DNA from 4 places in the Citrobacter sp. RHB25-C09 genome. Region 3 is predicted to be linked to each of the others. Evidence: predicted binding sites of a transcription regulator. Region 3 holds the regulator's gene; each other region holds the start of a gene.
The links. Region 3 encodes CRP, which controls carbon source genes, mostly activating them, when cyclic AMP is high. Its sites were predicted from a motif close to ATGTGANNNNNNTCACAT; they were not measured.
Positions count from the first base shown of each region.

Region 1: HVY19_RS13120 (CidA/LrgA family protein) is a predicted target of CRP. The motif match lies at 3,346-3,363, and genes of this name have one in related genera.
Region 2: focA (formate transporter FocA) is a predicted target of CRP. The motif match lies at 6,635-6,652, and genes of this name have one in related genera.
Region 4: HVY19_RS19310 (PTS sugar transporter subunit IIB) is a predicted target of CRP. The motif match lies at 3,572-3,589, and genes of this name have one in related genera.

Region 1 covers NZ_CP057483.1:2,796,263-2,804,192, forward strand. The annotation lists gene gtdA (gentisate 1,2-dioxygenase) at 1-879, opposite strand, end outside; gene HVY19_RS13110 (aromatic acid/H+ symport family MFS transporter) at 891-2,249, opposite strand; gene HVY19_RS13115 (LysR substrate-binding domain-containing protein) at 2,376-3,284, shown strand; gene HVY19_RS13120 (CidA/LrgA family protein) at 3,437-3,835, shown strand; gene HVY19_RS13125 (CidB/LrgB family autolysis modulator) at 3,832-4,527, shown strand; gene cdd (cytidine deaminase) at 4,657-5,541, shown strand; gene sanA (outer membrane permeability protein SanA) at 5,781-6,491, shown strand; gene HVY19_RS13140 (DUF2542 family protein) at 6,504-6,743, shown strand; gene mglC (galactose/methyl galactoside ABC transporter permease MglC) at 6,791-7,801, opposite strand; gene mglA (galactose/methyl galactoside ABC transporter ATP-binding protein MglA) at 7,817-7,930, opposite strand, start outside.
Region 2 covers NZ_CP057483.1:1,663,537-1,671,466, reverse strand. The annotation lists gene HVY19_RS07740 (M48 family metallopeptidase) at 154-915, opposite strand; gene aroA (3-phosphoshikimate 1-carboxyvinyltransferase) at 1,057-2,340, opposite strand; gene serC (3-phosphoserine/phosphohydroxythreonine transaminase) at 2,412-3,500, opposite strand; gene HVY19_RS07725 (DUF421 domain-containing protein) at 3,716-4,408, opposite strand; gene ycaO (30S ribosomal protein S12 methylthiotransferase accessory factor YcaO) at 4,545-6,305, shown strand; gene focA (formate transporter FocA) at 6,711-7,568, shown strand; gene pflB (formate C-acetyltransferase) at 7,625-7,930, shown strand, end outside.
Region 3 covers NZ_CP057483.1:378,074-386,003, reverse strand. The annotation lists gene HVY19_RS01725 (hydrolase) at 1-608, shown strand, start outside; gene HVY19_RS01720 (YheU family protein) at 611-829, shown strand; gene HVY19_RS01715 (phosphoribulokinase) at 882-1,751, shown strand; gene HVY19_RS01710 (OsmC family protein) at 1,847-2,251, opposite strand; gene crp (cAMP-activated global transcriptional regulator CRP) at 2,558-3,190, shown strand; gene HVY19_RS01700 (YccS/YhfK family putative transporter) at 3,242-5,329, shown strand; gene HVY19_RS01695 (aspartate aminotransferase family protein) at 5,348-6,568, opposite strand; gene pabA (aminodeoxychorismate synthase component 2) at 6,654-7,217, opposite strand; gene HVY19_RS01685 (putative adenosine monophosphate-protein transferase Fic) at 7,249-7,851, opposite strand; gene HVY19_RS01680 (YhfG family protein) at 7,841-7,930, opposite strand, start outside.
Region 4 covers NZ_CP057483.1:4,076,387-4,084,316, reverse strand. The annotation lists gene rpoC (DNA-directed RNA polymerase subunit beta') at 1-2,682, shown strand, start outside; gene HVY19_RS19315 (PTS lactose/cellobiose transporter subunit IIA) at 2,868-3,185, opposite strand; gene HVY19_RS19310 (PTS sugar transporter subunit IIB) at 3,187-3,495, opposite strand; gene HVY19_RS19305 (sensor domain-containing diguanylate cyclase) at 3,680-5,218, opposite strand; gene thiH (2-iminoacetate synthase ThiH) at 5,545-6,678, opposite strand; gene thiG (thiazole synthase) at 6,675-7,445, opposite strand; gene thiS (sulfur carrier protein ThiS) at 7,447-7,647, opposite strand; gene thiF (thiazole biosynthesis adenylyltransferase ThiF) at 7,631-7,930, opposite strand, start outside.

The sequences.
Region 1 (7,930 bases), 2.0 Mb from region 3:
GGTGACCTGTCCGGCCCCTTCGACCACGTGATAAATGGTGCTGTCGGTAGTGCGCGCCACTCGCGAAGCAAACCCTTTCGGCAGCAGTTGCAGGAAGGTACCCATCGACGGCATTGGAGACCCACCCGTCACCGGGTTGACGTAGCGCATCTTGTAGCCATCCCACTCGTCGGCGTCGCCGAGGCGCATCAGGTCATGTAATGCTTCACGGCTGCGGTCGTAGCGGTAGTTGAAAATCGGTGAGGAATTCCCTTTCTGATGACGCACCGGCAGCATGTTGGCGGCGTAGCGCGGCAGGTAATCGCCCTCTTTACGCATCACCGGCTGCTGATCTTCCGGGTAATCCTCAGCAAAACCACAGCCCAGCAGGTTGACCAGCGGCAGATCCAGCCCGTCCAGCCAGACCACCGGTTCATTGCCCGGGTTGCCGTGATCGTGCCACTGCCATTGCGGGGTCAGAATGAAATCGCCTTCATGCATCTGCGTCCGCTCGCCGTCAACGGCCGTGAACGCCCCTTTCCCTTCAACGATAAAGCGCAGGGCCGACTGGTTATGGCGATGGCTCGGTGCCACTTCGCCGGGCATGATCAGCTGTAATCCCGCATACAGCGTCGAGGTGATTGACGACTGGCCGCGCAGCATTGGGTTTTCCAGCACCAGCACGCGGCGTACCGCCTCTTTCGCGCCAATCAGATTGCCGCTTTCCAGCAGCAGCGGGCGAATTTCCTGGTAGTTCCAGTACGCCGGAGCACAGTTCGCATTCGGCGTTTGCGGCACCAGGTGGTGTAACGATTCCCACAGCGGCGTCAGGTTTTGACCAGAAATATGCTGGTAGAACTGCTGACGGTTGTTTTTAACATCCTGATTGTGTTCAGACATAGGGATTCTCCTTATTCGTTCACGACGCCCGCACGAGGCAGGGTGTCAGGGACAGAGGCCGACTGGCGGACAGCAACCGTCAGCAGGGTAAGCATTACCGCGCTGATAGCCGCCGGCACGGCGATAATGAAAAACAGGGTATCGAATGAGAAATTCATCGCCATCATCACCCCGCCGGAAAGCGAGCCGACAATCGCGCCGCAGCGGCCGATAGCATTAGCCCAGCTCACGCCCGTCGCGCGGCTTTGGGTCGGATAAAGCGTGGCGGTTAAGGCGTTCAGGCCAACCTGGGATCCGCTGATACCCACGCCGGTACCGAAGATCGCCAGCGCCATCAGCCAAAGGCCGTTTTCACTCAGACCAATCATGACGATGCATACCGCCCCCAGCGCATAGCTCACGGCCAGCACCCGGAACGGGTTGTGCTTATCCATCAGCACTCCCAGCGCCAGCGCGCCCAGCGTTCCGCCGATCTGGAAGGCCGCAGTGACCCAGGAAGCCTGTTGCAGGTTAATACCGCGATGGTTCAGCAGCGTCGGCATCCAGCTTGAGAGAAGATAGATAATTAACAGACTCATAAAGAACACCACCCATAACATGAGGGTAATGGGCAACTGACGCCCGGCAAAAAGCTGGCGGATGCTGCCTTTTGCCACGGCGGCGGTTTCGTTGAGCCAGAAATGAGTGTTGTCGTGGCGCTCCCCGGTCATAGCGCTGACCGTTTTGGCAATGGTCTCCTGCGGCAACTGGCGACGAACCTGCCAGCGCGGCGACTCCGGCAGTACGGCCAGCAGCACGAAGAACAGCATCAGGGGCAGCACGCCGCCGAGCACTAAAATCCCATGCCAGCCGATAGTCGGTACCAACTGTGCGCTGACAATCCCGCCCATTGCCGAACCCAGCGTAAAGCCGCAAAACATGAGCGTCACCAGCGCGCCGCGACGGCGCGCAGGCAGATATTCGGAGGTCATGGTAATGGTATTGGGCATCGCGCCGCCCAGCCCGAGGCCGGTCAGAAAGCGCAGAATAACCAGCGTTTGCAGATCCGGCGAGAATGCCGACAGCAGGCTGAGCGCGCCGAAGAGGAATACGCAAAGCTCAATGACCCGTTTGCGACCAAAGCGGTCCGAAAGCGGCCCACAGAGCAGCGCGCCCGCCGTCAGCCCCAGCAACCCCGAACCAAATAGCGGGGCCAGATCGCCGGCGGTCAGTTGCCAGTGGGTACGAATATCCGGGGCGATAAATCCAATTGCGGCGGTATCGAATCCGTCGAGCATTACCACCAGAAAGCAGCAGATGATGACCCGCCAGTGGATCTTGCCGACGGGTGCAGCATCGATCAGCGCTTGTAGTTCACGTCGTTGAATCATTGTGAATGCCTCGGTGCAGGGAGAGAAAGAGGTTCTTTTGTTTTTGGTATGTTACGAGTTTGTAGATTGGGCGATAAAATGTACAATGGCATTTCATGCAGAGACATAACCTGGGGGTTATAGCAAATGGCAAACTGGGCGCAAAAACTCAAACTGCATCACCTGCAAATGCTGATGGCTCTAGGCGAACAGGGAAATCTGACGCACGTCGCCCGGATGATGAATATCACCCAGCCCGCGCTGTCAAAATGGCTATCACAGCTTGAAGATGAGATTGGGATCACGCTTTTCGAGCGTCACAGTAAAGGCCTGCGCCCGTCAGAAGGGGGGAAATTACTGCTGCAACATGCCCAGCGTTTAATTAACGATCTGGAACGCTCACAGTATGAAATGGCACGCTTTAAGGAAGGCGGGCTGGTGGGCAGCCTGAAAATCGGCTGTTCGCCGGTAGCGACCGACTGCGTATCACAGGCGATTCTCGGCCTGCTGGAAGAAATGCCAACGCTGCATCTGAACATAGAAGAAAAAGTGATGACCCCGCTGCTGCACGACCTGCTTGCCGGTTCGGTCGATGTGGTCGTTGGCCGCGTTGGCGGGCGCGCGTTACAGCTGCCCCTCAATTATCAGGTGCTTTACACCGAACCCGTCTGCTTTGTCGCCCGTCCAAACCATCCGCTGGCGAAGCACGCGACGCTGAGCTGGAGCGAACTCGCCAACTGGCGCTGGATAGTCTGGCCAACGGGCACGCCTATCCGCATTAGTATCGATAATGCTCTGGTCGATAATGGCGTTATGCTGCCGGAAAACACTATTGAATCGGCGTCGATGAACGTCAGCACCAACCTGCTGCAAAGCAGCGATATGATCTCTATTCTTTCTTTACGTCTGGCGCAACGCTATGCCAGCCAGGGTCAGTTGGTGATCCTCAATCTGCCGAAGATCGAACAAAAAGGCAGCGTCGGGGTGTTCTGGAGGAAAAATGAAACGCCTTCCGCTGCGCTGAGCCGCTTTCTGCATTTTCTGGCACAGGTTTAACGCAATTCACGGAGTTACCTGACGTTACCGCTGTCTATCATTGCCATGCGCAGAATTCATGATGTGATCGATAGCACAGTTTCAGGTTTAATTGTATGATGATTGAAAGCCTGTCCTACCAGGCGTCGTTGTTGACGTCAAGGAATTACACCATGAGTAAGTCATTGAATATCATCTGGCAATATTTGCGCGCGTTTGCGCTGATTTATGCCTGCCTGTATGCAGGCATTTTTATCGCGTCACTGCTGCCCGTCGCCATTTCCGGCAGTATTATTGGCATGCTTATCCTGTTTGTTCTGCTGGCCTTGCAGATTATCCCCGCCAAATGGGTTAATCCCGGTTGCTACGTACTGATCCGCTATATGGCGCTGCTGTTTGTGCCAATTGGCGTCGGCGTGATGCAGTACTTTGATCTGCTACGCGCGCAGTTCGGCCCGGTGGTTGTCTCCTGCGCCATTAGCACGCTGGTGGTCTTTCTGGTGGTGAGCTGGAGTTCGCACCTGGTCCACGGCGAGCGCAAAGTCGTGGGTCAGAAAGGAGCAGATAAATGATGGCATCAATCTGGTGGTCATTACCCCTGACCTTAGCCGTCTTTTTTGGCGCACGTAAACTGGCAGTACGCTTCAAGTTTCCCTTACTTAACCCGCTACTGGTGGCGATGGTGGTCATCATCCCTTTCCTTCTCATCACGGGTATTCCTTACCAGAGCTATTTTAAAGGCAGCGAGGTGCTTAACGATCTGCTGCAACCTGCGGTTGTTGCGCTGGCCTACCCTTTGTATGAACAGTTGCACCAGATCCGCGCCCGTTGGAAATCCATCATCACCATCTGTTTCGTGGGCAGCATTGTGGCAATGGTCACCGGTACTGGCGTCGCGTTGCTGATGGGCGCAACGCCTGAGATTGCCGCGTCGGTATTGCCGAAGTCCGTCACCACGCCAATAGCCATGGCGGTAGGCGGCAGCATCGGTGGTATTCCAGCGGTGAGCGCGGTTTGCGTGATTTTCGTCGGTATTCTCGGTGCCGTCTTTGGCCATACGTTGCTCAACGCAATGCGTATTCGCACCAAGGCCGCGCGCGGTCTGGCGATGGGTACCGCTTCCCACGCCCTGGGTACCGCGCGTTGCGCCGAGCTTGATTATCAGGAAGGCGCGTTCAGCTCGCTGGCGCTGGTGATCTGCGGAATTATAACCTCGCTGATTGCCCCGTTTTTATTTCCGATAATTCTCGCTGTTTTTGGCTAAAATTTGCGATGGTTCGCGCAATTTTGATTTTTGTTTCATAAGTTGCAATCACAATGAGATGTTGATCACGTATAAAGACGAAACAGGCTCGTACACTACGATCCCATTACATTGTTATGAGGCAACGCCATGCACCCACGTTTTCACACTGCGTTCAGCCAACTGGCGGAAAATTTGCAATCAGCACTGGCCCCCATTCTCGCGGAAGAACATTTCCCCGCGTCGCTGACCGCTGAGCAGGTGTCGACGCTGAAAAGCGCGACAGGACTGGATGAGGACGCGCTGGCCTTCGCTTTGCTTCCGCTGGCTGCGGCCTGTGCGCGAACTCCGCTATCGAATTTTAACGTAGGCGCAATTGCGCGCGGCGTTAGCGGCGTCTGGTATTTCGGCGGCAATATGGAGTTCCTGGGCGCCACCATGCAGCAAACCGTTCACGCCGAACAAAGCGCCATTAGCCACGCGTGGATGCGTGGTGAAAAAGGACTCGCGGCAATTACGGTTAACTACACGCCTTGTGGCCACTGCCGTCAGTTTATGAACGAATTAAACAGCGGTCTGGCGCTGCGCATCCATCTGCCGGGTCGTGAACCGCACACCCTGCGTGACTATTTGCCAGACGCTTTCGGGCCAAAAGATCTGGAGATCAAAACCCTGCTGATGGACGAGCAAAACCATGGCTTTGCCCTGCAAGGCGATGCGTTAACCCAGGCTGCCATTGCCGCCGCCAACCGTTGCCATATGCCTTACAGTAAATCGCCCAGTGGCGTCGCGCTGGAGTGTAACGATGGCCGTATCTTTACGGGCAGTTATGCGGAAAATGCCGCGTTTAACCCGACGTTGCCGCCGCTGCAAGGCGCGCTGAACCTGCTCAGCCTGAACGGCTATGACTATCCGGATATTAAGCGGGCCATTCTGGCGGAAAAAGCCGACGCGCCGTTGATTCAGTGGGACGCCACCGCCGCGACGTTGAAAGCGTTAGGTTGCAGTAATATTGATCGCGTGCTGTTGGGATAATCTTGTGTTCCAGTAATGCCGGATGGCGGCGCTCACGCGCCTTATCCGGCCTACAAACTGCGCCGTGCCCGTAGGCCTGATAAGCACAGCGCCATCAGGCAATGCTGACGCACCGTATCCGGCCTACATGCCTTGATCCAAATTGCTGAAAATACCCCCAATCAGGCTGCTGTTTCTTGCGCTACGCCTTCGTGTACAGTAGCCTGAATGCACTTTCATCCTCTGACTGAGTTTCCTTCATGTTAAAGCGCGTTTTCTACAGCCTGTTAGTCCTGATCGGCTTGCTGCTGTTGACTGCGCTTGGCCTCGATCGCTGGATGAGCTGGAAAACTGCGCCTTATATTTATGATGAATTGCAGGACCTGCCCTACCGCCAGGTGGGGGTTGTGCTTGGCACCGCCAAATATTACCGTACCGGGGTCATCAATCAGTATTACCGTTACCGAATTCAGGGTGCGCTGAACGCCTATAACAGCGGCAAAGTGAACTATTTGCTGCTCAGCGGTGACAACGCTCTGCAAAGCTACAACGAGCCGATGACGATGCGAAAAGATCTGATTGCTGCTGGCGTCGATCCTGCCGATATCGTACTGGACTACGCCGGTTTCCGCACCCTCGACTCCATAGTACGTACCCGTAAAGTCTTCGATACCAATGATTTCATTATCATTACCCAGCGTTTTCACTGCGAACGAGCCTTGTTTATCGCTTTGCATATGGGGATTCAGGCGCAGTGTTATGCTGTGCCGTCACCGAAAGATATGCTGACGGTACGCGTTCGTGAATTTGGCGCGCGTTTTGGCGCCCTGGCGGACCTCTATCTGTTTAAGCGTGAGCCGCGTTTCTTAGGGCCGCTCGTCCCGATTCCAGCACCGCATCAGGTACCCGATAATGCGCAGGGATATCCCGCGGTGACACCAGAACAATTGCTTGAACAGCAAAAAAAATAAAAGGAAACAAGCATGGAAGGGAAAGCGATATTTATCGTCATTGGCGTACTGATGATTGTGGCGTGGACATTCAGAGAAGGCATTAAGGGTCTGCGCTCAGGTACCGTTGAGAAAACGGAAAAGGGCAAGGAAGAACCCCTGATCATCCAGCGCACCACACAACCCGGCGTCTTCTGGACCTGGATCACCGTCTATTTCGGCATCGCGCTGGGGGCGTTGCTCACCGGCATCTGGCTCTTGTTTATCAAATAAAAAAACCGGCGCAGAGCACTCTGCGCCGGTTTCTCCATTACGAAGAATTACTTCTTACGCGCGTACTTCAGGGAGTCCAGCGCAACGGCGAAGATAATAATTCCGCCCTTAATAATGTACTGCCAGTATGGGTTAACGCCGATGTAGGTCAGGCCGTAGTTGATGACGGTAAAGATAATCACACCGGTCACTACGCCAAGTACAGTGCCTACCCCGCCGCTGAACGATACGCCACCCACGACGCACGCGGCAATCGCATCCAGTTCATACATAAAGCCGAGGTTGTTTGTCGCTGAGCCGATACGTCCCGCTTCCAGCAAGCCGCCGAAGGCATAGAACACACCAGAGAGCGCGTAGATCATCAGCAGGTTCAGGGCTACGTTAACGCCAGACACTTTTGCTGCTTCCGGGTTACCGCCGATAGCAAAAATATTTTTACCGAAGCGCGTTTTGTTCCACAGCACCCAGACAAACGCAACGGCGATCAGCGCATAGAACGTAATGTATGACAGCCTGAAACTTCCCATGGCTATAAAGCCCTGGGCAAAGGTCGAGAAGCCGCTGTCAAAGCCCGAAATCGGCGATGCGCCCACGAAGTCGTAATACAGGGAGTTGATACCGTAAACGATAATCATCGTACCCAGCGTGGTGATAAACGGCGTCACGTTCAGATACGCGATGATAATACCGTTAACCAGACCGATCACTGCGCCGATGGCACAGACAATCAGGATCACCAGCGCAATAGGCATAGTGGCCATTTCCGGGAACACTTTGTTAGCGTTCTCCATTGACTGTAGCAGCGTTGCCGCAACCACTGCCGCCAGCCCGACCTGACGACCTGCTGACAGGTCCGTCCCCTGGGTGACAATAAGACCGGCAACGCCCAGCGCGATGATGATACGCACAGAGGATTGGGTCAGAATGTTACTTAAGTTAAGCAGACTTAAGAAAGTGGGATCCTGGAAAATAATAATCGCCAGCAAGACTAAAAGAACGACGTAAATACCGCCTTCTTTCAGATAAGTAAGAAAACTTTTCTTATTTAACGCACTCATGAGGAGCCCCTGATCTTAAAGGTGCAAAGACGCAAGACGCAGAATTTCGTTTTGCGTAGTCGTTTTAGTATCAACAATTCCAGAAACGAGTCCGTTACTCATCACCAGAATACGATCTGTTATCCCTAA
Region 2 (7,930 bases), 1.3 Mb from region 3:
CGTACTGTGAACATAAACGCCGCGCATTATACGCGCCAACGCCCACAATCGTTAATGCTGTGTGCAAAAACCAGTATTGTCTGTATTCAGATGAAGAATAATTGCGCAATTATAGCGGGCTGGGGGAAAACCAGCCCGGAAGATGACAATGTTTTACTTTTTATCCGCGGCGATACGATCGCGCATATGCTGGGCGCGGTCGGAGGATGTAGGGTGTGAGTCCATCAGCGATTTAGCGTGACCGGCATCCATGGTAGCGAACTTATCAAACGCGCTGACCAGGCCCTGGGTATTAATTCCGCGTTTTTTCAGCAGGTCGTAGGAGAAATCATCGGCATCAGATTCCTGACTGCGGGAGAAAGAAGAGTTGATCACCCCTTCCGCCAGATCGCCCAGTTGCGACTGAGAAAGCTGAGATGCCACGCCGCTTGTTGCGGAGATAGCGTCACGCGCCGCGAGCGTCGCATACGCCGTTTGCATCGCCTTACGCGAATGACCCAGAGATACGTGCCCCAGTTCGTGACCCAATACACCTTCAATTTCGTTATCTGTCATCAGGTCCATCAGACCGGAATAGACGCGCACGCAGCCATTGGCCATTGCCCAGGCGTTAATATCGCTGGTCATATAAACCTTATAGTTCACCGGCGTGCCGTCGATATTATTACCCAGCGCTTTGGCAATTTTATTCAGGCGTTTGGTATATTTGCTTTTTGATGTCGCCAGTTTATTTTCACTGTCCATCTGTTTACAGGAGTTGTCAGACAGCGATTTGACATCGGCATCAGAAAGGGTAGCGGCTTTATAGGCAGCCATACCGGAACTGGCCAGTAGATCGCCATTTACACCATTTTTGCAACCTGCCAGCAGCGTTGCAGAAATCGCGAGGGCCAGCAGCACTGATTTATTTCTCATATTAATCTTCCGTTGATAACCATAATAAAATTTTATAAATCAAAGGGTTAAATCAGCGGAAAATTAGCATTCGTTGTAATAAGAAAAAAGTACGGATTCGGACATGTGTGCGCCAGTCGGTTGACTGGCGCACTGGAGAAATCAGGCTGGGGTGCTAATACGCGCCAATTGTTCGAAATAATCCGGGAACGTTTTCGCCGTACATTTCGGGTCGAGAATCGTCACAGGCGTGGCGGACAGTGCCACCAGCGAGAAACACATCGCCATGCGGTGATCGTTATAAGTGCCAATTTCGGCAAAGTTTAACTGTGCTGGCGGCGTGATGCGAATAAAATCATGTCCCTCTTCCACTTCAGCGCCAACCTTACGTAACTCCGTCGCCATCGCAAACAGGCGATCGGTTTCTTTAACCCGCCAGTTATAGATATTCCGCAGCGTGGTCGTGCCTTTGGCAAACAGCGCCGCTGTGGCAATGGTCATCGCCGCATCGGGAATATGGTTCATATCCATATCGATAGCGTTGAGTTCACCACGCGTGCAGGCGATAAAATCGTCGCCCCAGGTAACGGTCGCGCCCATTTTTTCCAGTACATCGGCAAAACGAATATCACCCTGCATGCTGTGGCGACCAATGCCGGTGACTTTCACTGTACCGCCTTTAATGGCCCCGGCGGCAAGGAAATAGGATGCCGAGGAAGCATCGCCTTCCACCAGGTAAACACCCGGTGACAGGTACTGCTGGCGACCTTTGACCAGAAAACGCTGGTAGTTCTGGTTTTCAATTTCAACCCCAAAGGTGTTCATCAAATTGAGGGTGATATCGATATACGGTTTCGACACCAGGTCACCTTTAATGCTGATGACAGTGTCCTGCGGGGCCAACGGCGCGGCCATCAGCAGCGCGGTGAGGAATTGACTGGAGACGCTGCCGTCCACCTCAACCTGACCGCCGCTAAAACCACCACGCAAACGAAGCGGTGGGTAGTTTTCCGTTTCCAGATACTCGATTTGTGCCCCGCCCTGACGCAAAGCATCCACCAGATGGCCAATCGGGCGCTCTTTCATTCGCGGTTCACCGGTTAGCACGATATCGTTAGTACCAAGACACAGCGCAGCGGCCAGCGGGCGCATCGCGGTTCCGGCATTCCCCAGAAACAATTCTAACGCGCCTTCACTGTGCAGAACGCCGCCGTTGCCCACGATCTCGCATCGGGTGCGGTCCGCAGAAAGGGTGTAATCGATCCCTAACGTGCTCAGGGCATTGAGCATATGACGAACGTCATCGCTGTCCAGCAGGTTAGTGAGCACCGTGGTGCCATGCGCTAATGCAGCCAGTAGCAGTGCGCGATTGGAGACACTCTTTGAGCCTGGCAGATTAATAGTGCCATCGACCCGCGCAATGGGTTGTAACGTCAGGGATTCCATGAAACTTAACTCTCAAAAGCAGAAATAAAAACCCCACAGACAACGCTGTGGGGATGAATATAAAAAGCAGATTAACCGCGACGGCGTTCGAAATCGATCATGAAATCAGCCAGCGTCTGGACGCCTTCCAGCGGCATCGCGTTATAAATAGAGGCGCGCATTCCACCCACGACGCGGTGACCTTTCAGGGCATGTAAACCTGCGGCAAAGGACTCCTCCAGGAAGAGTTTATCCAGCGCGCTGTCAGCCAACTGGAACGGTACGTTCATCCGCGAACGGTTCGCTTTCGCCACATCGTTACGGTAGAAATCACTGTTATCAATCACGCTATACAGCAGTTCTGATTTTTGCTGATTGATTTGATTCATTGCTGCAACGCCACCCTGCTCTTTCAGCCACTTAAACACGAGACCAGAGAGATACCAGGCAAAGGTAGGCGGCGTGTTAAACATCGAATCGTTACTGTCGAGGATGGTGTAATCGAGGATCGACGGGCACGCGACGTTTGCTTTCCCCAGCAAGTCTTCACGCACAATGACAATGGTCAACCCGGCCGGGCCAATATTTTTCTGCGCGCCAGCGTAAATAATACCGTAGCGGGAAACATCCAACGGTGCCGATAAAATGGTTGAGGAGAAGTCCGCCGTGACGACGACATCGGAACCAAAATTCGGCGTTTCACTAATTGCGATGCCGTCAATGGTTTCATTCGGGCAGTAGTGCATATAGGCCGCGTTGTCCGACAACTGCCACTCGCTCATTGGCTTAACGCCACGCAGTCCGTCAACGGTGACTTTGGCATCGATCACATTTGGGGTGCAGTATTTCTTCGCTTCTTTAACCGCGCTGGCTGCCCAGTAACCTGCGTCAACATAGTCAGCAGTGGTTTTGTCACCCAGGATATTGAGCGGAATAGCGGAAAACTGACCACGGCCACCGCCGTGACAGAACAAGACTTTGTAGTTGGAGGGGATGCTGAGGAGATCGCGAAAATCCTGCTCCGCTTCCTCTGCGACCTGGATGAATTCTTTACCGCGATGGCTCACTTCCATGACGGAGGTACCAAGACCGTTCCAGTCACGAAGATCCTTTTGAGCCAGTTTAAGTACGTCTGCCGGTAACATTGCCGGACCTGAACTAAAATTAAAGACCTGAGCCATTTCCCCTCACCACGCTGCGTTATTATTCCCTTAACATCTTATCGTTTGCGCAGCACGCAACAACAGACATTAGGTATACGTTATTCCTGTGAATATCGGTTTTATCATTCAGTGACACGCGCCGCAATGGGTAAAACGGGTTGGGGTAAAAATGAGCGGTCGCTCACACAACAGATTCTATGGTGTTGACCGCCCTGTTCCGACATTTATTGCTGTCAGACGATCCGTTTCGCCCGACTGGCCTTCGACCATTCTGAATTTTTACAGCGCGGACAAATCAGGCTTTCACCGGCGCCCAGTGTCACTACATCGCTACACCGCACGCAGGCATAATCTCCCGGTTCCGGCATCACCTTAAAGCGCTGGGTACAATATGCCGGCAGAATGTTCAGTCCAGGTTTCACATCCTTATCCTCAAAGAAATACACGCTTATTTGCCCGTTGGTTTCGAGAATCGCCAGGCGGACCTGGCCAAGCTGTTCGACGCCGCTGAGCCGAAGCTCCATAAAGAACTCAAATTCAGTCATGTTGGCGCTGTTGAGTTTTGACCACGCCAGTTCACCATCTTCAATGATGACGACGGGTTTGCCTTCAAACAGATCCTCCAGCGTTTCGCTGCGCGACATGAGCCACATCACCAGCCGATACAGCATCGCGAGGGTGATAAACACCACCAGCACAGGCAACAGTGGAACGTCGTCATAAAAGGCGACATCACCAGCGGCAGAGCCCAGCGTCAGGATAATGAGTACCTCAAACAACGACATCTGGCGCACACCGCGTCTGCCGGTAATTTTCAGAAACAGAAAAACCAATATGAAGGTGTAAAGACTGCGCACGGCGACTTCCGCCAGAAACTCCATAGGGACTTTATCGAGTGCCATCCGTTGTAAATCAAATGCTTTCATTTTTATGCTCTTAACCAGTTTCACTGTTTAAAAGCATAGCCAAAACTTTTATTTACGCCGCGTCGGTAGCGGCGATAGCGTCAGTCACATAAAACCCGTATCATTGCGCGCTTTCCGTACGACAAAAGTGATTTTCATGACGCAAACATTTATTCCCGGCAAAGACGCCGCACTGGAAGACTCCATCGCTCGCTTCCAGCAAAAACTGCTCGACCTTGGTTTTCAGATTGAGGAAGCCTCCTGGCTGAACCCAGTGCCAAACGTCTGGTCCGTGCATATTCGCGATAAAGAGTGCGCGCTGTGTTTCACCAACGGCAAAGGCGCAACTAAAAAAGCCGCGCTGGCCTCTGCGCTCGGCGAATATTTTGAGCGTTTGTCGACCAACTACTTCTTCGCCGATTTCTGGTTGGGCGAAACCATCGCCAATGGTCCGTTCGTCCACTACCCGAACGAGAAATGGTTCCCGCTGAACGACAGTGACGATGTGCCTGAAGGTCTGCTGGATGCGCGCCTGCGCGCTTTCTACGACCCGGAAAACGAACTGACGGGCAGCATGTTGATTGATCTCCAGTCCGGCAATGAAGAGCGCGGCGTTTGTGGCCTGCCGTTTACCCGTCAGTCGGATAACCAGACCGTTTATATTCCCATGAATATTATCGGCAACCTGTACGTCTCTAACGGCATGTCCGCCGGTAACACGCGCAATGAAGCACGCGTTCAGGGGCTGTCTGAAGTGTTCGAACGTTACGTGAAAAACCGTATTATCGCAGAGAGCATCAGCCTGCCGGAAATTCCGACCGAGGTGCTTGCACGCTACCCGTCCGTTGTTGAGTCCATTGCAAAGCTGGAATCGGAAGGATTCCCTATCTTTGCTTATGATGGCTCGCTGGGCGGCAAATATCCGGTAATTTGCGTGGTGTTATTCAATCCGGCTAACGGCACCTGCTTTGCCTCTTTCGGCGCGCATCCTGATTTTGGCGTCGCGCTGGAACGTACCGTCACCGAATTGCTGCAAGGACGCGGTCTTAAAGATCTGGACGTCTTTACGCCACCAACCTTCGATGACGAAGAAGTTGCTGAACATACCAATCTGGAAACCCACTTTATTGATTCCAGCGGTCTGATCTCCTGGGATCTGTTCAAGCAAGATGCCGATTACGCCTTTGCAGACTGGAACTTCTCAGGCACCACGGAAGAAGAATTTGCCACGCTGATGGCTATCTTCAACGCCGAAGATAAAGAAGTCTACATTGCTGACTATGAACACCTCAGCGTCTACGCCTGCCGCATCATTGTGCCAGGGATGTCTGATATCTATCCTGCCGAAGATTTGTGGTTGGCAAATAACAGCATGGGTAGCCACCTGCGTGAAACCCTGCTCGCGCTGCCTGGTAGCGACTGGGATAAAGAAGATTATCTCAATCTGATCGAGCAACTTGATGAAGAAGGATTTGACGACTTCACTCGTGTGCGTGAATTGCTGGGTCTGGCAACCGGCACGGATAACGGCTGGTATACCCTGCGCATTGGTGAACTGAAAGCGATGCTGGCCCTGGCGGGCGGCGATCTGGATCAGGCGCTGATCTGGACGGAATGGACGATGGAGTTCAATGCATCAATATTTAGCGCTGAACGTGCGAACTATTATCGTTGCCTGCAAACGCTGCTGCTCCTGTCGCAGGAAGAAGAACGCGAACCGCTGCAATACCTGAATGCGTTTGTACGCATGTATGGCGCGGATGCGGTGGAAGCGGCAAGCGCGGCATTGAGCGGTGAGGCACCGTTCTATGGTCTGCAACCCGTCGACCTCGACCTGCATGCGTTCGCCTCTCATCAGTCTCTGCTGAAGGCTTATGAAAAACTTCAGCGTGCGAAAGCTGCATATTGGTCAAAATAAAAACAATTAGCTTGCATATTGTAGGCTTATAGAATTGTCTGAGCTATATTACGGGGCGCTTTAGGTGCCCCGTTTTATTTATTTTTGCATCAATAAAAATAAATGTAATAACTCGGTTAAATATTGGTAACCTTTATTACAAGAATTAATCTGTATTTGTTAATTCTTTTATCGATTACTACATAGTAATTAACCGCTCAAACGCTCAGGTAAGGAAAATTTTCAACTCATTTGCTAAATTTTAAAATTTATTTTTATCATCATTATCAATAAATTACGCCGTTATCGCATAAAAACCATGCGTATTGCGGGCCTATAAGCCAGGCGAGATATGATCTACATCAATTTCTCATCTATAATGCTTTGTTAGTATCTCGTCGCCGACTTAATAAAGAGAGAGTTAGTGTGAAAGCTGACAACCCTTTTGATCTTATTCTTCCTGCTGCAATGGCCAAAGTGGCCGAAGAAGCAGGTGTCTATAAAGCAACGAAACATCCGCTTAAGACTTTCTATCTGGCAATTACTGCCGGTATGTTCATTTCTATCGCTTTCGTTTTCTATATCACTGCAACGACCGGCACGGGAACGATGCCCTTTGGTATGGCAAAACTGGTAGGCGGTATCTGCTTCTCTCTGGGGTTGATTCTTTGCGTCATCTGCGGCGCCGATCTCTTCACTTCAACCGTGCTGATTGTTGTCGCGAAGGCCAGTGGACGTATCACCTGGGGCCAACTGGCGAAGAACTGGCTCAACGTCTATTTTGGTAACCTGGTAGGTTGCCTGCTCTTTGTGCTTTTGATGTGGCTTTCTGGCGAATACATGGTTGCGAATGGTCAATGGGGAATGAATGTTCTGCAAACGGCCGACCATAAAATGCACCATACTTTTGTTGAAGCCGTCGCTCTCGGCATCCTTGCAAACCTGATGGTCTGCCTGGCCGTATGGATGAGCTATTCAGGCCGTAGCCTGATGGATAAAGCTTTCATCATGGTTTTACCGGTAGCTATGTTTGTCGCCAGCGGTTTTGAGCACAGTATCGCTAATATGTTTATGATCCCGATGGGTATCATAATCCGTGATTTCGCCACCCCGGAATTCTGGACCGCCGTAGGTTCAGCACCGGAACAATTTTCTCACCTGACCGTGATGAACTTCATCACTGATAATCTGATTCCGGTTACGATCGGCAACATTATCGGCGGCGGTTTACTGGTTGGGTTGACATACTGGGTCATTTACCTGCGTGGCAACGATCATCATTAATTTGATGCCAGTTTCACGTAGTAAATAAAAAATCCACTTAAGAAGGTAGGTGTTACATGTCCGAGCTTAATGAAAAGTTAGCCACAGCCTGGGAAGGTTTTACCAAAGGTGACTGGCAGAATGAAGTAAACGTCCGTGACTTCATTCAGAAAAACTACACTCCATATGAGGGTGACGAATCCTTCCTGGCTGGCGCGACTGACGCGACCACCAAGCTGTGGGACAGCGTAATGGAAGGCGTTAAACTGGAAAACCGCACTCACGCGCCAGTTGATTTTGACACCTCTGTTGCTTCCACCATCACTTCTCACGATGCTGGCTACATCAACAAAGCCCTTGAGAAAATCGTTGGTCTGCAGACT
Region 3 (7,930 bases):
GCTGGTTGCAAAGAGAGTTCGGTAAGGTTCCTACCGCTGCCGTTGGCTATTCTCTCGGCGGCAATATGCTGGCATGCCTGCTGGCAAAAGAGGGGAGTAACATCCCGTTGGATGCCGCCGTGATCGTCTCCGCCCCCTTTGTTCTGGAAGCGTGCAGTTATCATATGGACAAAGGCTTTTCCCGCGTTTATCAGCGCTATCTGCTTAACCTGTTGAAGGCCAACGCGTCGCGTAAACTGGCGGCCTATCCAGGCTCGCTGCCGGTAAGTCTGGCACAGTTAAAATCCTTGCGCCGTATCCGCGAATTTGACGATCTCATCACCGCCAAAATCCACGGATTCGCCGATGCTATTGACTACTATCGTCAATGTAGCGCCATGCCATTGCTCAGTGAGATCGCCATTCCGACGCTCATTATCCATGCTAAGGACGATCCGTTTATGGACCACCACGTAATCCCAAAAGCGGAAGATTTACCGTCACAGGTGGAATATCAACTTACCAAGCATGGCGGTCACGTTGGGTTTATTAGCGGCACGTTGCGTCGGCCTGAGATGTGGCTGGAGTCGCGCATTCCCGAGTGGCTGACACCATACCTGGAGGAATAACCATGCAGATCCCCTGGCAAGACCTCTCCCCCGAAACGCTGGAAAATCTGATAGAAAGCTTTGTGTTGCGCGAAGGCACCGACTATGGTGAACATGAACGTACCCTTGAGCAAAAAGTCGCCGACGTCAAACGCCAACTCCAGTGCGGAGAAGCGGTACTGGTATGGTCTGAACTGCACGAAACGGTCAATATTATGCCGCGAAAACAGTTCCGCGAATAACTCGCCCCGTCGGCGGACGACACTATAATTACAACGAATTCATGGAGTTGTTATGTCTGCCAAACATCCGGTGATTGCAGTAACAGGATCCAGTGGCGCGGGGACCACCACCACCAGCCTCGCGTTTCGTAAAATTTTTGCCCAGTTAAATCTGCGCGCAGCCGAGGTGGAAGGCGACAGTTTTCATCGCTATACCCGTCCGGAGATGGACATGGCGATCCGCAAGGCGCGAGACGCCGGGCGGCATATCAGCTATTTTGGTCCCGAAGCCAACGACTTTGGCCTACTGGAACAAACCTTTATTGAATACGGGCAGACGGGCAAAGGCCAGTCGCGCAAGTACCTGCACACCTACGACGAAGCTGTACCGTGGAATCAGGTGCCGGGTACGTTTACCCCCTGGCAGCCTCTGCCGGAGCCCACAGATGTGCTGTTCTATGAAGGGCTACACGGCGGCGTAGTGACGCCACAGCACGAAGTCGCAAGTCATGTGGATCTGCTGGTGGGCGTAGTGCCCATCGTTAACCTGGAGTGGATCCAAAAATTAATCCGCGACACGGGTGAACGCGGTCATTCCCGCGAAGCAGTGATGGACTCCGTGGTCCGGTCCATGGATGACTATATCAATTACATCACCCCACAGTTTTCCCGCACGCATATTAACTTCCAGCGCGTCCCTACGGTAGATACTTCCAACCCGTTCGCGGCGAGAGGTATTCCGTCACTGGATGAAAGCTTTGTCGTGATTCATTTTCGTAATCTTGAGGGGATCGATTTCCCCTGGCTGTTGGCGATGCTGCAGGGCTCATTCATTTCGCATATCAATACATTAGTGGTGCCGGGCGGCAAGATGGGGCTGGCAATGGAACTGATTATGCTGCCGCTGGTACAGCGACTGATGGAAGGCAAAAAAATCGAGTAAAGTGAGGTTTGCCGGATGGCGGCTACGCCTTATCCGGCCTACAAAACGACGCCTGCTGTAGGCCTGATAAGCGCAGCGCCATCAGGCACTGACCATTACGCCGCAATCACTTCATACGAATGGGTAATGTTGACGGCTTTTTCCAGCATCAGCGCCACAGAACAATACTTCTCCGCAGAGAGATCCACCGCACGTGCGACGGCGGCATCTTTCAGCTCATTGCCGGTCACAATAAAGTGCAGATTAATATGGGTGAACAGGCGTGGTGCTTCTTCACGACGTTCAGACGTCAGTTTGACTTCACAGTTGGTCACATCCTGACGGCCTTTCTGCAGGATAGAAACGACATCAATCGCGCTACATCCCCCCGCCGCCATCAGCACCATTTCCATCGGACTGGGGGCTTTGTCACCTGAATTACCGTCCATCAAAATCTGGTGCCCGGAAGCGGACTCCCCAAGGAAGGTTAAACCCTCAACCCATTTAACACGCGCTTGCATAATTTTTAACTCCAGTGCGTTAATTTTCCTTACAGATTACGCGCACATAACAATTCTCGCAACGGAAGGCGACCTGCGTCATGCTGAAGCGAGACACCAGGAGACACACGGCTAAAGCTATGCTAAAACAGTCAGGATGCTACAGTAATATATTGACGTACCACATGTATGCAGAGGACATCAATTTACAGGCTGAAGTTCGTTTTTGTCGGCCTCTTCCCAGGATTCGGGAAGCATTTTTTTGCAAACCCAGAGCAGCGACTTTTTCTGACTCTGGAGACAGCTTATAACAGAGGATAATCGCGCATGGTGCTTGGCAAACCGCAAACAGACCCGACTCTCGAATGGTTCTTGTCTCATTGCCACATTCATAAGTACCCGTCGAAGAGCACGCTGATTCACCAGGGTGAAAAAGCGGAAACGTTGTACTACATCGTTAAAGGCTCAGTGGCTGTGTTGATTAAAGATGAGGAAGGGAAAGAAATGATCCTTTCTTATCTGAATCAGGGTGATTTTATTGGCGAATTGGGCCTGTTTGAAGAAGGCCAGGAACGTAGCGCATGGGTACGTGCTAAAACAGCATGTGAAGTGGCTGAGATTTCCTACAAAAAATTCCGCCAGTTGATTCAGGTAAACCCGGATATTCTGATGCGCCTGTCTTCTCAGATGGCTCGTCGTCTGCAAGTTACATCTGAAAAAGTCGGTAACCTGGCTTTCCTCGACGTAACCGGTCGTATCGCCCAGACTCTGCTGAACCTGGCGAAACAACCAGATGCGATGACTCACCCGGATGGCATGCAGATCAAAATCACTCGCCAGGAGATTGGTCAAATCGTTGGCTGCTCTCGTGAAACCGTTGGTCGTATCCTGAAAATGCTGGAAGATCAGAATCTGATCTCCGCACACGGTAAGACTATCGTCGTTTACGGTACACGTTAATTCCGTCGAAACGGTGCGTTACTGTGTAGCGCGCCGTTTTTTGTTTTACCCATGTGGCGCAGACTGATTTATCACCCGGAGATCAACTACGCACTACGCCAAACGTTGGTGTTGTGTTTACCTGTGGGCATCGGGCTGTTCATTGGTCAGTTACATCTGGGCTTACTCTTTGCTCTCGTCCCCGCCTGCTGCAATATCGCCGGGCTCGACACTCCACATAAGCGCTTCTTCAAACGTCTGATCATTGGCGCATCGCTGTTTGCCGGATGCAGTCTGGTGATGCAACTGCTGTTGTTTCAGGACGTCCCCCTGCCGTTGATCCTGACCGGGCTAACGCTGACTCTCGGCGTCACGGCAGAGTTAAGCGCGCTCCACGCCAGGCTGCTTCCGGCGTCGCTGATCGCCGCGATTTTCACGCTGAGTCTGGCCGGGAATATGCCGGTCTGGGAACCACTGCTCATCTATGCCCTGGGCACCTTATGGTACGGATTGTTCAACTGGTTCTGGCTCTGGCTATGGCGTGAACAACCCCTACGTGAGTCGCTTAGCCTGCTATACCGTGAACTCGCCGATTATTGTGAAGCGAAATACAGCATGCTGACACAGCATACCGATCCGGAAAAAGCCCTGCCGCCGCTGCTGGCCCGGCAACAGAAAGCCGTCGATCTGATTACCCAGTGCTATCAGCAAATGCATATGCTTTCCGCGCATCGCAATAATGACTACAAGCGAATGCTGCGCGCATTTCAGGAAGCACTTGATCTGCAGGAGCATATCTCGGTCAGTCTGCATCAGCCGGAGGAGGTACAGAAGCTGGTCGAACGCAGCCATGCGGAACAGGTCATCCGCTGGAACGCGCAGGTTATCGCAGCCCGTCTGCGGGTGTTAGCCGATGATATTCTTTATCACCGTCTGCCAACGCGATTTTCCATGGAAAAGCAGCTTGGTGCTCTTGAGAAAATCGCTAATCAACATCCTGACAATCCGGTGGGACAGTTCTGTTACTGGCACTTTAGCCGTATCGCCAGGGTGCTGCGCACCCAACGCCCGCTGTATCCCCGCGATCTCATGGCCGATAAGCAGCGGCGTCTACCGCTGCTGCCCGCATTGAAAAACTACCTTTCGTTGAAATCGCCGGCGTTGCGTAATGCCGGGCGCATCAGCGTAATGTTAAGCGTTGCCAGCCTGATGGGAACCGCGCTGCATCTGCCGAAACCCTACTGGATACTGATGACGGTGTTGTTTGTTACCCAAAACGGTTACGGGGCAACGCGTGTACGTATTCTGCACCGCTGCGCTGGGACGCTGGTGGGGCTGATCGTAGCCGGCGCCACGCTGCACTTTCATATTCCGGAGGGGTATACGCTGTTGTTGATGCTGCTCATTACCCTGGTGAGTTATCTGACGATCCGCAAAAATTACGGCTGGGCAACGGTTGGGTTTACGGTGACGGCAGTATATACCCTGCAACTGCTGACGCTGGATGGCGAGCAGTTCATCATTCCTCGCTTTGTCGATACGATTATTGGCTGTCTGATCGCGTTTGGCGGCACCGTCTGGCTGTGGCCACAATGGCAGAGCGGCCTGCTGCGCAAAAATGCCCACGATGCGCTTGAGGCCGACCAGGAGGCCATTCGCCTGATCCTGAGTGACGATCCGCAGGCCACACCGCTGGCGTATCAGCGGATGCGAGTCAATCAGGCGCACAATACGCTATTTAACTCGCTGAACCAGGCCATGCAGGAGCCGGGCTTTAACAAACACTATCTGGACGATATGAAGCTATGGGTTACGCACAGCCAGTTTATCGTCGAGCACATTAATGCCATGACGACGCTGGCGCGCGAGCACACGATGCTGACTCCAGACCTGGCGAAGCGGTATCTGCAATCGTGTGAAATCGCGCTACAGCGCTGTCAGCAGAGGCTGGAGTATGACGGGCCGGGTAGTTCGGGAGATGTGAATATTCTGGAAGCACCGGAGATGCCGCCCCACGGCTCGTTAAGCACCCTGGAACAGCATCTACAACGGATTCTGGGACATCTGAACACCATGCACACAATATCCTCAGTGGCCTGGCGTCAACGCCCACATCATGGGATCTGGCTCAGTCGTCGACTACGGGATATGAAAAGTTAACGCAACGCCTTATCCGGCCTACAAACCTAAGACCTTCGCCACCGCCTGGGCAAAACGCGCCATCCCTTCATCGATATCCGCGTCATCCACCACCAGCGACGGAGCGAAACGCATCACATCCGGTCCAGCGTTAAGAACCATTACGCCCGCATCGGCTGCGGCATAGAGGAAATCACGCGCCCGACCTTTAAACTGCGGCTTCAACTCTGCACCAATCAGCAGGCCCATACCGCGAATATCGCTGAACACGTCATAATGTGCATCGATATCCTGTAAATGCTGGACGAATCTTTGCCGCTTCGCCACAACACCGTTCAGTACGTCCGCCGTATTGATAATATCAAATGCCGCCTCTGCCACCGCACAGGCCAGCGGATTACCGCCATACGTGGAGCCATGTGAACCGACGTGAAACGCCGAGGCAATGTCCTGCGTGGTCAGCACGGCACTAACCGGGAAGCCCCCGCCCAGCGCTTTGGCACTGGTGAGAATGTCCGGCGTTACGCCATAGTGCATATAGGCAAAGAGATCGCCAGTACGCCCCATCCCGCTTTGTACTTCATCAAACACCAGCAGCGCCTGATGCTGATTGCAGAGTTCGCGCAATCCTTGCAGGAATTCCGGCGTGGCGGCAAGCACACCGCCTTCTCCCTGCACCGGTTCAACCACCACCGCGCAGGTATGGTCATCCATCACCGCTTTCACTGCATGCAGGTCGTTGAATGGCACGTGTACAATATCCGCCGGTTTGGGTCCAAAGCCGTCCGAATACTTTGGCTGACCGCCCACGCTTACAGTAAACAACGAGCGACCATGGAAGGCGTTATGGAAGGCAATGATTTTTGTTTTGAATGGGCTGTGACGCACGCAGGCGTAATGACGCGCCAGCTTAAAGGCCGTTTCGTTCGCTTCGGTACCGGAGTTCATAAATAGCACGCGCTCGGCAAACGTGGCATCAATGATCTTTCGGCCCAGGCGCAGCGCCGGTTCGTTGGTGAAAACATTGCTGGTATGCCAGAGCGTTTCCCCCTGGGTTTTCAGCGCATCCACCAGCGCCGGATGGCAGTGCCCCAGCGCGGTTACGGCAATCCCCCCGGCGAAATCAATGTAATCTTTACCTTGCTGATCCCAGACCCGACTGCCCTTACCTTTCACCGGAATAAAATCTGCCGGTGCATAAACTGGCAGAATGACTTCATCGAAAGTTGCGCGAGTTACTGCCGTTTGTTCAGTTGCCATCTTATGATCATCCAGTTACGCATACATGAATGTGAAATTATAATCACAAAATATGCATAAAAAATCACTCAATAGCAACCATAAATCAGCGATTGAGGAAATTTGCCAGCAGTTGATGTCCCTGCTCACTGAGAATACTTTCCGGATGGAATTGCACGCCTTCCAGATCCCACTCTTTGTGGCGAATTCCCATAATTTCCTGCGTTTCGCTCCAGGCGGTGACCACTAAGTCGTCAGGAAGCGTCGCGGGGTCGATAATCAGCGAATGGTAGCGGGTGACGGTTAATGGATTGGCTAATCCCTGAAATACGCCCTGTCCGCGGTGGGTAATCGGTGATGTCTTTCCGTGCATAACACGCGCGGCACGAACAATGGTAGCCCCGAATGCCTGCGCCATCGCCTGATGCCCCAGACAGACACCGAGAATGGGCACTCGCCCGGCGTAGTGACGAATCACCGCCAGCGAAATACCAGCCTCGTCCGGCGTGCAAGGGCCGGGAGAGATTACGATTTTTGCTGGGTTCAGCGCATCGATTTGCGCCAGCGTCAGCTCGTCATTACGCTTAACCACGACCTCCGCACCCAGTTCGCAAAAGTACTGGTAGAGATTCCAGGTAAATGAATCGTAGTTGTCGATAAGCAGGATCATAGCGGCTCCGGAACCAAAGAACCGCGCTATTCTACTCAGTTTCCTCGGCTTCGCTTACCCCTTTACGAAATATCGCCTGTAATGCACTCAGATCCCCCATCGCCCCTTCCTGATTCGCCCGGTTCCAGTCATCTACGAGGATATCGCGCCAGTTCAGGAGATAACCAGCGTGGAGCGCCAACTGTTCGAAAAAGATCCGCTGCGCCATTCCACTGCCGAGGCGAAACGGGTGCAGCATATTAATTTCACAGTAGTAGTGCGCAAGGCGATCGACAAACTGAGGCTTCGGCAAGCCAACCAGATACTCCTCTTCTTCCAAATCCTGCATCAGAGCGTTGCCCTCTTTTTCGATATAAGCGAAGTGGCAGAATGGCGTATCTCCCTGATAAATATCCACTTCACGCAGTCGCCCCGCCCAGTCAAAGACGTCCTGGTAAAGTTGACGGTGGATAGCACACAGGTGGGGTAATCCCCGCTTTAGTGGGCCAAGTTCAATGGTTGCCGCACGCAGTGCCGTCAGTTCCCAGGCAGCCTGCGTCAGGCGCTCCAACTGGCGAATGCCCAATCGGTTACGCATAACGTTTAACCCCGGGTACAAATACGGATCGCGATCGTCGCCAATTTTATCGCTCATAGTGCCTCCGGAGTTCATCAAGACGCGCCAGCGCCTCTTCGGCACTCAACGTTACTAGCGGGCTATCGACCCCCTCAAG
Region 4 (7,930 bases), 680 kb from region 3:
CGTGACTGTGTTAACGCCAAAGGCGAAGGCATGGTGCTGACTGGCCCTAAAGAAGCTGAGCGTATCTATCGCGCTGGCCTGGCCTCTCTGCATGCGCGCGTTAAAGTGCGTATCACCGAGTATGAAAAAGATGAAAACGGCGAATTCGTTGCGAAAACCAGCCTGAAAGACACGACCGTTGGCCGTGCCATTCTGTGGATGATCGTACCGAAAGGTCTGCCTTTCTCCATCGTCAACCAGGCGCTGGGCAAGAAAGCGATCTCCAAAATGCTGAACACCTGTTACCGCATTTTGGGTCTGAAGCCGACTGTTATCTTCGCTGACCAGACAATGTACACCGGCTTTGCTTATGCAGCGCGTTCAGGTGCATCTGTTGGTATCGATGACATGGTCATCCCAGAGAAGAAACACGAGATCATCTCTGAAGCGGAAGCCGAAGTTGCTGAGATCCAGGAGCAGTTCCAGTCTGGTCTGGTAACCGCAGGCGAACGCTATAACAAAGTTATCGATATCTGGGCAGCGGCGAACGATCGTGTATCCAAAGCGATGATGGATAACCTGCAAACTGAAACCGTTATTAACCGTGACGGCGAAGAAGAGCAGCAGGTTTCCTTCAACAGCATCTACATGATGGCCGACTCCGGTGCGCGTGGTTCTGCGGCACAGATTCGTCAGCTGGCAGGTATGCGTGGTCTGATGGCGAAGCCAGATGGCTCCATCATCGAAACGCCGATCACCGCGAACTTCCGTGAAGGTCTGAACGTACTCCAGTACTTCATCTCCACGCACGGTGCGCGTAAAGGTCTGGCGGATACCGCACTGAAAACAGCGAACTCCGGTTATCTGACGCGTCGTCTGGTTGACGTTGCGCAGGACCTGGTTGTTACCGAAGACGATTGTGGTACCCTCGAAGGCATCACGATGACTCCGGTTATCGAGGGTGGTGATGTTAAAGAGCCGCTGCGCGATCGCGTACTGGGTCGTGTAACCGCAGAAGACATTCTGAAGCCGGGTACCGCAGACATTCTGGTTCCGCGCAACACGCTGCTGCACGAACAGTGGTGTGACCTGCTGGAAGCGAACTCTGTTGACTCCGTGAAGGTACGTTCCGTCGTATCCTGTGACACCGACTTTGGTGTATGTGCGCACTGCTACGGTCGTGACCTGGCGCGTGGCCACATCATCAACAAAGGTGAAGCTATCGGGGTTATCGCGGCACAGTCCATCGGTGAACCGGGTACACAGCTGACGATGCGTACGTTCCACATCGGTGGTGCGGCATCTCGTGCGGCTGCTGAATCCAGCATTCAGGTGAAAAACAAAGGTAGCATCCGTCTGAGCAACGCGAAGTCGGTTGTGAACTCCAGCGGTAAACTGGTTATCACCTCTCGTAACACCGAGCTGAAGCTGATCGACGAATTCGGTCGTACCAAAGAGAGCTATAAAGTGCCTTACGGCTCTGTTATGGCGAAAGGTGACGGTGAGCAGGTTGCTGGCGGCGAAACCGTAGCAAACTGGGATCCGCACACCATGCCGGTTATCACCGAGGTGAGTGGTTTCGTCCGCTTCACTGACATGATCGACGGCCAGACCATTACTCGTCAGACCGACGAGCTGACCGGTCTGTCTTCTCTGGTGGTTCTGGATTCTGCTGAACGTACTACCGGTGGTAAAGATCTGCGTCCTGCACTGAAAATCGTTGATGCTCAGGGTAACGACGTTCTGATCCCGGGTACCGATATGCCTGCGCAGTACTTCCTGCCGGGTAAAGCGATTGTTCAGCTGGAAGATGGCGTACAGATCAGTTCTGGTGACACCCTGGCGCGTGTACCGCAGGAATCCGGCGGTACCAAGGACATCACCGGTGGTCTGCCGCGCGTTGCGGACCTGTTCGAAGCACGTCGTCCGAAAGAGCCGGCAATCCTGGCTGAAATCAGCGGTATCATCTCCTTCGGTAAAGAGACCAAAGGGAAGCGCCGCCTGGTTATCACCCCGGTAGACGGTAGCGAACCGTACGAAGAGATGATTCCGAAATGGCGTCAGCTCAACGTGTTCGAAGGTGAACGTGTAGAACGTGGTGACGTGGTTTCCGACGGTCCGGAAGCGCCGCACGACATTCTGCGTCTGCGTGGTGTGCATGCTGTGACTCGTTACATTGTTAACGAAGTACAGGACGTATACCGTCTGCAGGGCGTTAAGATTAACGATAAACACATTGAAGTTATCGTTCGTCAGATGCTGCGTAAAGCCACCATCGAAAGCGCAGGTAGCTCCGACTTCCTGGAAGGCGAGCAGGTTGAATACTCCCGCGTCAAGATCGCGAACCGCGAACTGGAAGCGAACGGCAAAGTGGGTGCAACATTCTCCCGCGATCTGCTGGGTATCACCAAAGCGTCTCTGGCAACCGAATCGTTCATCTCTGCCGCATCGTTCCAGGAGACCACGCGTGTCCTGACCGAAGCAGCCGTTGCGGGTAAACGCGACGAACTGCGCGGCCTGAAAGAGAACGTTATCGTGGGCCGTCTGATCCCGGCGGGTACCGGTTATGCGTACCACCAGGATCGTATGCGTCGCCGTGCAGCGGGTGAACTCCCGGCAGCACCGCAGGTGACTGCAGAAGATGCGTCCGCGAGCCTGGCAGAACTGCTGAACGCAGGTCTGGGCGGTTCCGATAACGAGTAATCGTTGATGCAGCTAATAAAAAACCCGCTTCGGCGGGTTTTTTTATGCCTGGCGGATTGTAAGCTGGATACGGTGAAAGGCCTTCATGCCTGATGGCGCTACGCTTATCAGGCCTATGAGATTGTTTGTAGGCCGGATAAGGCGAAGCCGCCATCCGGCGCTATTCATACCTGTTAGCTCTTTACCTACGCGGCGGGGGGTAACCGACGGTAAATCTCAATCATATCGCCGGCCAGATCCTGAATAACCATCGCGTTCATGAGATGGTCCTGCGAATGAACGGTGATCAGATTCACCGGAAGCTTGCCCGTGCCTTCATCGATGCCAATAAGCTGTGTCTGGATTTTATGCGCTTGCTTCACGTATTCATGCGACTCAGACATTGCTTGTTCCGCACCGGCAAAATCTCCTTTGCGTGCCAGTTGCAGCGCGGTTAATGCCTGGCTACGTGCTGCTCCGGCATTAACCAGCAGCTCCATAATAATGGTTTCGAGTTCTTCCATGTCATTGCTCCATCAGTTTCAGGGCTTTTTCCAACACGGCGTCCCCTTTCATCATGCCGTAATCCATCATGTCGATAACCGCGACTTTCTTGCCGAGCGGATCGGCCAGCGCCTGTAATTTCGCCTGCTCATATTTGACCTGAGGTCCCAGCAGGACTATATCCGCCGTGGCGATATTTTCTTTGAATTCAGCGACAGGGACGGCCCTTATGGAAACCTCAACGCCTTTTTTCTGCGCGGCGTCTTTCATTCGTTGAACCAGCATGCTGGTGGACATTCCTGCGGCACAGCATAAAACGATGTTCTTCATAGTTCGCTCTCACGGTTTCGTTGATACTTCATCTTTAGTCCGTGCTTGAGATGAGAACAACCGTCTTACCGAGAATGTGTGTAAAACATCACAAAGAAACAGCACAAATAATGAAACCGGTTACGGTTATTCTCAATCTGTAAAAAAGCCCGTCGCAACGGGCTTATCAGGGGGGCATGGGCGATCAGCGTTCGGCCACAATAATGCGGTTTTTTCCTTCCTGTTTTGCTTTATACAATGCTTCGTCCACACGCATGATGAGCTCTTCCTGCGTTTGCAGATGCCATTCCCCCAGCCCTACGCTAAAGGTAACGTGCAGGTTCTCTTCGCGCCAGGTGCGCTCCGCAATCTGAATACGCCACTGTTCCAACAGCGAGAATGCATTGTTGAGTTGTTCGCCGGAGAACAGCACGGCAAACTCTTCTCCCCCGTAGCGGTAAACTGAAACTGAGGCTGGCTGCATGATCTGAATCCCTTCACGGGCAACGTTACGCAGCACGATGTCACCGGTCAGATGGCCCCAGGTATCATTGATGGATTTGAAGTTGTCGATGTCGACTAAAGCCAGTGTAAAGGGTTGATGATTGTTCATCAGCGCGGCGATATCATTATCAAAAGCCCGGCGGTTTTTGCAGCCGGTCAGCGCGTCGATGGTTGCCTGGCGTGCGTAATCCATCTGGCGCTCTTTATTCGATTCAATGGCTTTACTCAGCATTGCTTCAAGACGCGGGGCTCGTTTGACATCGCCGGTTTTGATCGCGTTAATGATATTCATCAGCACGGTACGAGAAGCATGGCGTAAATACAGGCCAAACAGCACAATCATGATGGCTGCCAGCGCAAACCCCCAGGCGACGATATTCGTTTCATGACGCGTCAGGTCTAACAGCGTCGAATTGGAAACACGATAAATAACAAACCAGTCCGGGTTAGTAAAAGAGTAATAGTAATACCAGGTTTGACTGCCCGACTCGTAGAGATACCCCTCACCGCTGGTCATCTGACTCATGACCTTCTTGCTGACATACGTCTTAAAAATCGCGCCCGTATCCGGATGTATAACTACTTTGCCTTCACGGTCGACGACAAAAAACTCGTATTGTACGGGAGCAACCATCTGGCGCAGCGTGTAACCCATTGAGGTCAAATCGAGCTGGAACGCCAGGCTGCCTTTTAGAATACCTTCTGGCGAGATCACCGGCTTATAGACGGTTACCGTCGGATTTTGTGAGAAATACTCCAGATAGACCGGGGAGTAGCGGCTAAAGGTACTGGCTTCGGCTTGTTCCAGAAACCACGGGCGCGTTTTGATATCAAACTTTTGGCTGTGTGTATTGTTAAGAACCTGCGGTGCCCGCAGGTAATGTCCTTCGGTATCCAGCAGAAAGATAGATGAGACGGTGGGCATCAGGGTTTGTAACTGCATCAGTACCTTTATGCCCGCTTCAGGATTAACATTCACCATTTCATTGAGTTGGTCATTGCGGGAAAAGAATGTGGTTGCGCGGGTAAGAACATACTCGTTTTCACGTAACAGGGACTCGGTATAATTTACCGCCAGGTTATGCGTAAAGTTTCTGTTAATGCCATGATAATCCTCTAAAAAATCGTTTCGCTGAGTAAAGGTGATAAAAAACGCAATCAGAACGAAACTTAACAGGATCCCCGAGAAGCTCATCAGAATAGGAGATGTAAAAGAAAGGTTTCTGGAATGACGAGCCATTATTGTTCATTGTTCCTGAAGAGAGAGGTCCTGAAGCAAAGTGAGTATTCGGTACAGCAGGACAAGATGCCTACAATTATAATCTTTCTGATATAGTCCATTATGAGTTATCTTAAAAACAAATTACTGTCGTTTCGTTATTAATGATGACAGCTAACTATCACTTTTTTCACAGGAAGGCAGGGCGAAACGAGGGAGAAGCCTTTCGCCCTGGACAGCACTGCTGCTGACGGCCATACGATAAAAAAAGCGAGAGGCGGACCACAACCTCCCGTTTGCTCTCTTTCGTAGCGGCTCGGAAAAGAGTTATGCACTTGCATCCTGCTTCATAAGCGTTGCGAGGCGCGCCCCAAAAACGCATCCCAGTCTTTCCATACCGGCTGCAATCCCTGAGCGGAAAGGGCGGCTGCGACAGCTTCGGGACGGCGGTCATCATGCGGCGCAAACTGTTCCAGTTCCGGGTGATTGTCCGCGTATCCTCCTGGTTGCGTTTTCGAAAATGCGCTGACGTTAGTAATCGCCAGCGGGATCACGCGATCGCGAAACCACGGGGATTCCCGCGTGGAGAGCGACAGTTCAATGTCAGGTGCCAGCAGGCGAAATGCACAAATGGTTTGCACCAACTGGCGTTCGTCCATGATTGAGGCAGGTTCAATGCCTCCCGCGCACGGGCGTAGACGCGGAAAGGAAATGGAGTAACGACTCTGCCAGTACTGTTGCTGAAGCCACAGCAGATGTTCAGCGACCATATAGCAATCCACTCGCCAACTGTCGGACAGGCCAATTAGCGCACCCAGGCCGATCTTGTCGATTCCAGCGCGCCCAAGTCTGTCCGGCGTTTCCAGGCGCCAGAAGAAATCCTGCTTTTTCCCTTTCAGATGATGCTTTGCATACATCGCCGGGTGGTACGTTTCCTGATAAACCATCACGCCGTCCAGCCCCAGCGTTTTCAGTTCAGCATACTCGGCTTCGGATAATGGCTGAACTTCCATCTGCAATGAGGCAAATTGTTGGCGAATTGCGGGGAAATGAAGGCGAAAATAGTCCATTCCTACTTTTGCCTGATGCTCACCGGTGACCAGCAGAAGATGCTCAAAGCCCATTTCACGAATGGCCGCACATTCGCGCGCAATCTCATATTCATCGAGCGTTTTGCGCTTGATGCGGTTGCTCATGGAAAAACCACAGTAGGTACAGTCATTGGCGCAAAGATTAGAGAGATACAACGGGACGTACATATTCACAGTATTGCCGAACCGCTGTCGAGTAAGCTTCTGGGCACGCTGCGCCAGTGGCTCAAGAAATGCGCTTGCCGCAGGTGACAGCAACGCCATCATATCGTCGCGGCTGAGACGGGCGGCGTTCAGCGCTCGCTCAACGTCGGCGGCCGTTTTGCTGTGAATACGCAGGCGGATGTCGTCCCAGTTCAGCTGTTGCCAGTAGTCGGTGAACGTTTTCATGCCTGCGCCTCCAGAAAGCCGGTCAGCGGGCTGGTGGCGTTTGCCTGACTGCTGCGACTGCCCGGAACGGCCTGACGCGCCAGCAAGCCCGCTTCCACTGCCAGTCGGAACGCTTTTGCCATCGTTACCGGATCGTCCGCCACGGCAATTGCCGTGTTAACCAGCACTGCATCAGCCCCCATTTCCAGTGCCTGTGCCGCATGGCTGGGTACGCCAATCCCGGCGTCGACCACCACCGGAACGGTCGCTTGCTGAATAATGATGTCCAGCATCGCGCGGGTTTCCAGGCCCTGATTAGAACCAATAGGCGCGCCGAGTGGCATCACCGCCGCGCAGCCCGCTTCTTCGAGACGTTTACACAGTACCGGATCCGCGCCGCAGTAGGGCAGTACAACAAATCCCTGTTTGACCAGCGCTTCGGCGGCCTTCAGCGTTTCAATAGGATCAGGTAACAGCCAACGGGCATCGGGATGGATTTCGAGCTTCAGCCAGTTTGTTCCCAGCGCTTCACGCGCCAGTTGGGCGGCGAAGATAGCCTCTTCGGCGGTCTTCGCGCCGGAAGTATTGGGCAGAAGCGTGACGCCCGCGTCGATGAGCGGTGCCAGAATGGCATCGCCTGGCTTATGTAAATCCACACGCTTCATCGCCAGCGTCACCAGTTGGCTCCCCGAAGCGCGGATCGCATCAATCATCAGCGCAGAGGAGGCGAATTTTCCCGTTCCCGTGAAAAGATGCGAATCAAAAGTCTTATCGGCGATACATAACATCTCAACCTCCTGCAATTACCTGAAAAAGCAGGATGTGGTCATCTTCCTGCACGATGTGTTGCCGCCACTGTTCGCGCGGCAGGATCTGTTGATTCAGCGCCAGCGCAGCGCCCGGTTTGAGCTGATTTAACTGAACCAGCAGGTCGTGTACCGATAGTTCATCTGCACATTGCATCGGTTCATCATTAAACTGAATGCGCATCTCGGCCTCCGCATACCGGACAGCCGCTGGCACGCTGCAAAGCCAGCGAACGCCACTGGCTGGTTTTACCATCAAACAGGCGCAATTCACCGCCAGGCGTTGCCATGCCGCTCAGCAATTTAATTGCCTCCAGCGCCTGTAGCGTTCCCATCACCCCAACAACCGGGCCGACGATGCCAGCAGTGCGGCAATTGCGCTCTGGCTCCTCGTCGTCCGGCCACAGGCAGCGGTAGCAGCCTTGTTCCCAGGGCGGCGTGAGTACCATAAGTTGGCCGCCAAAACC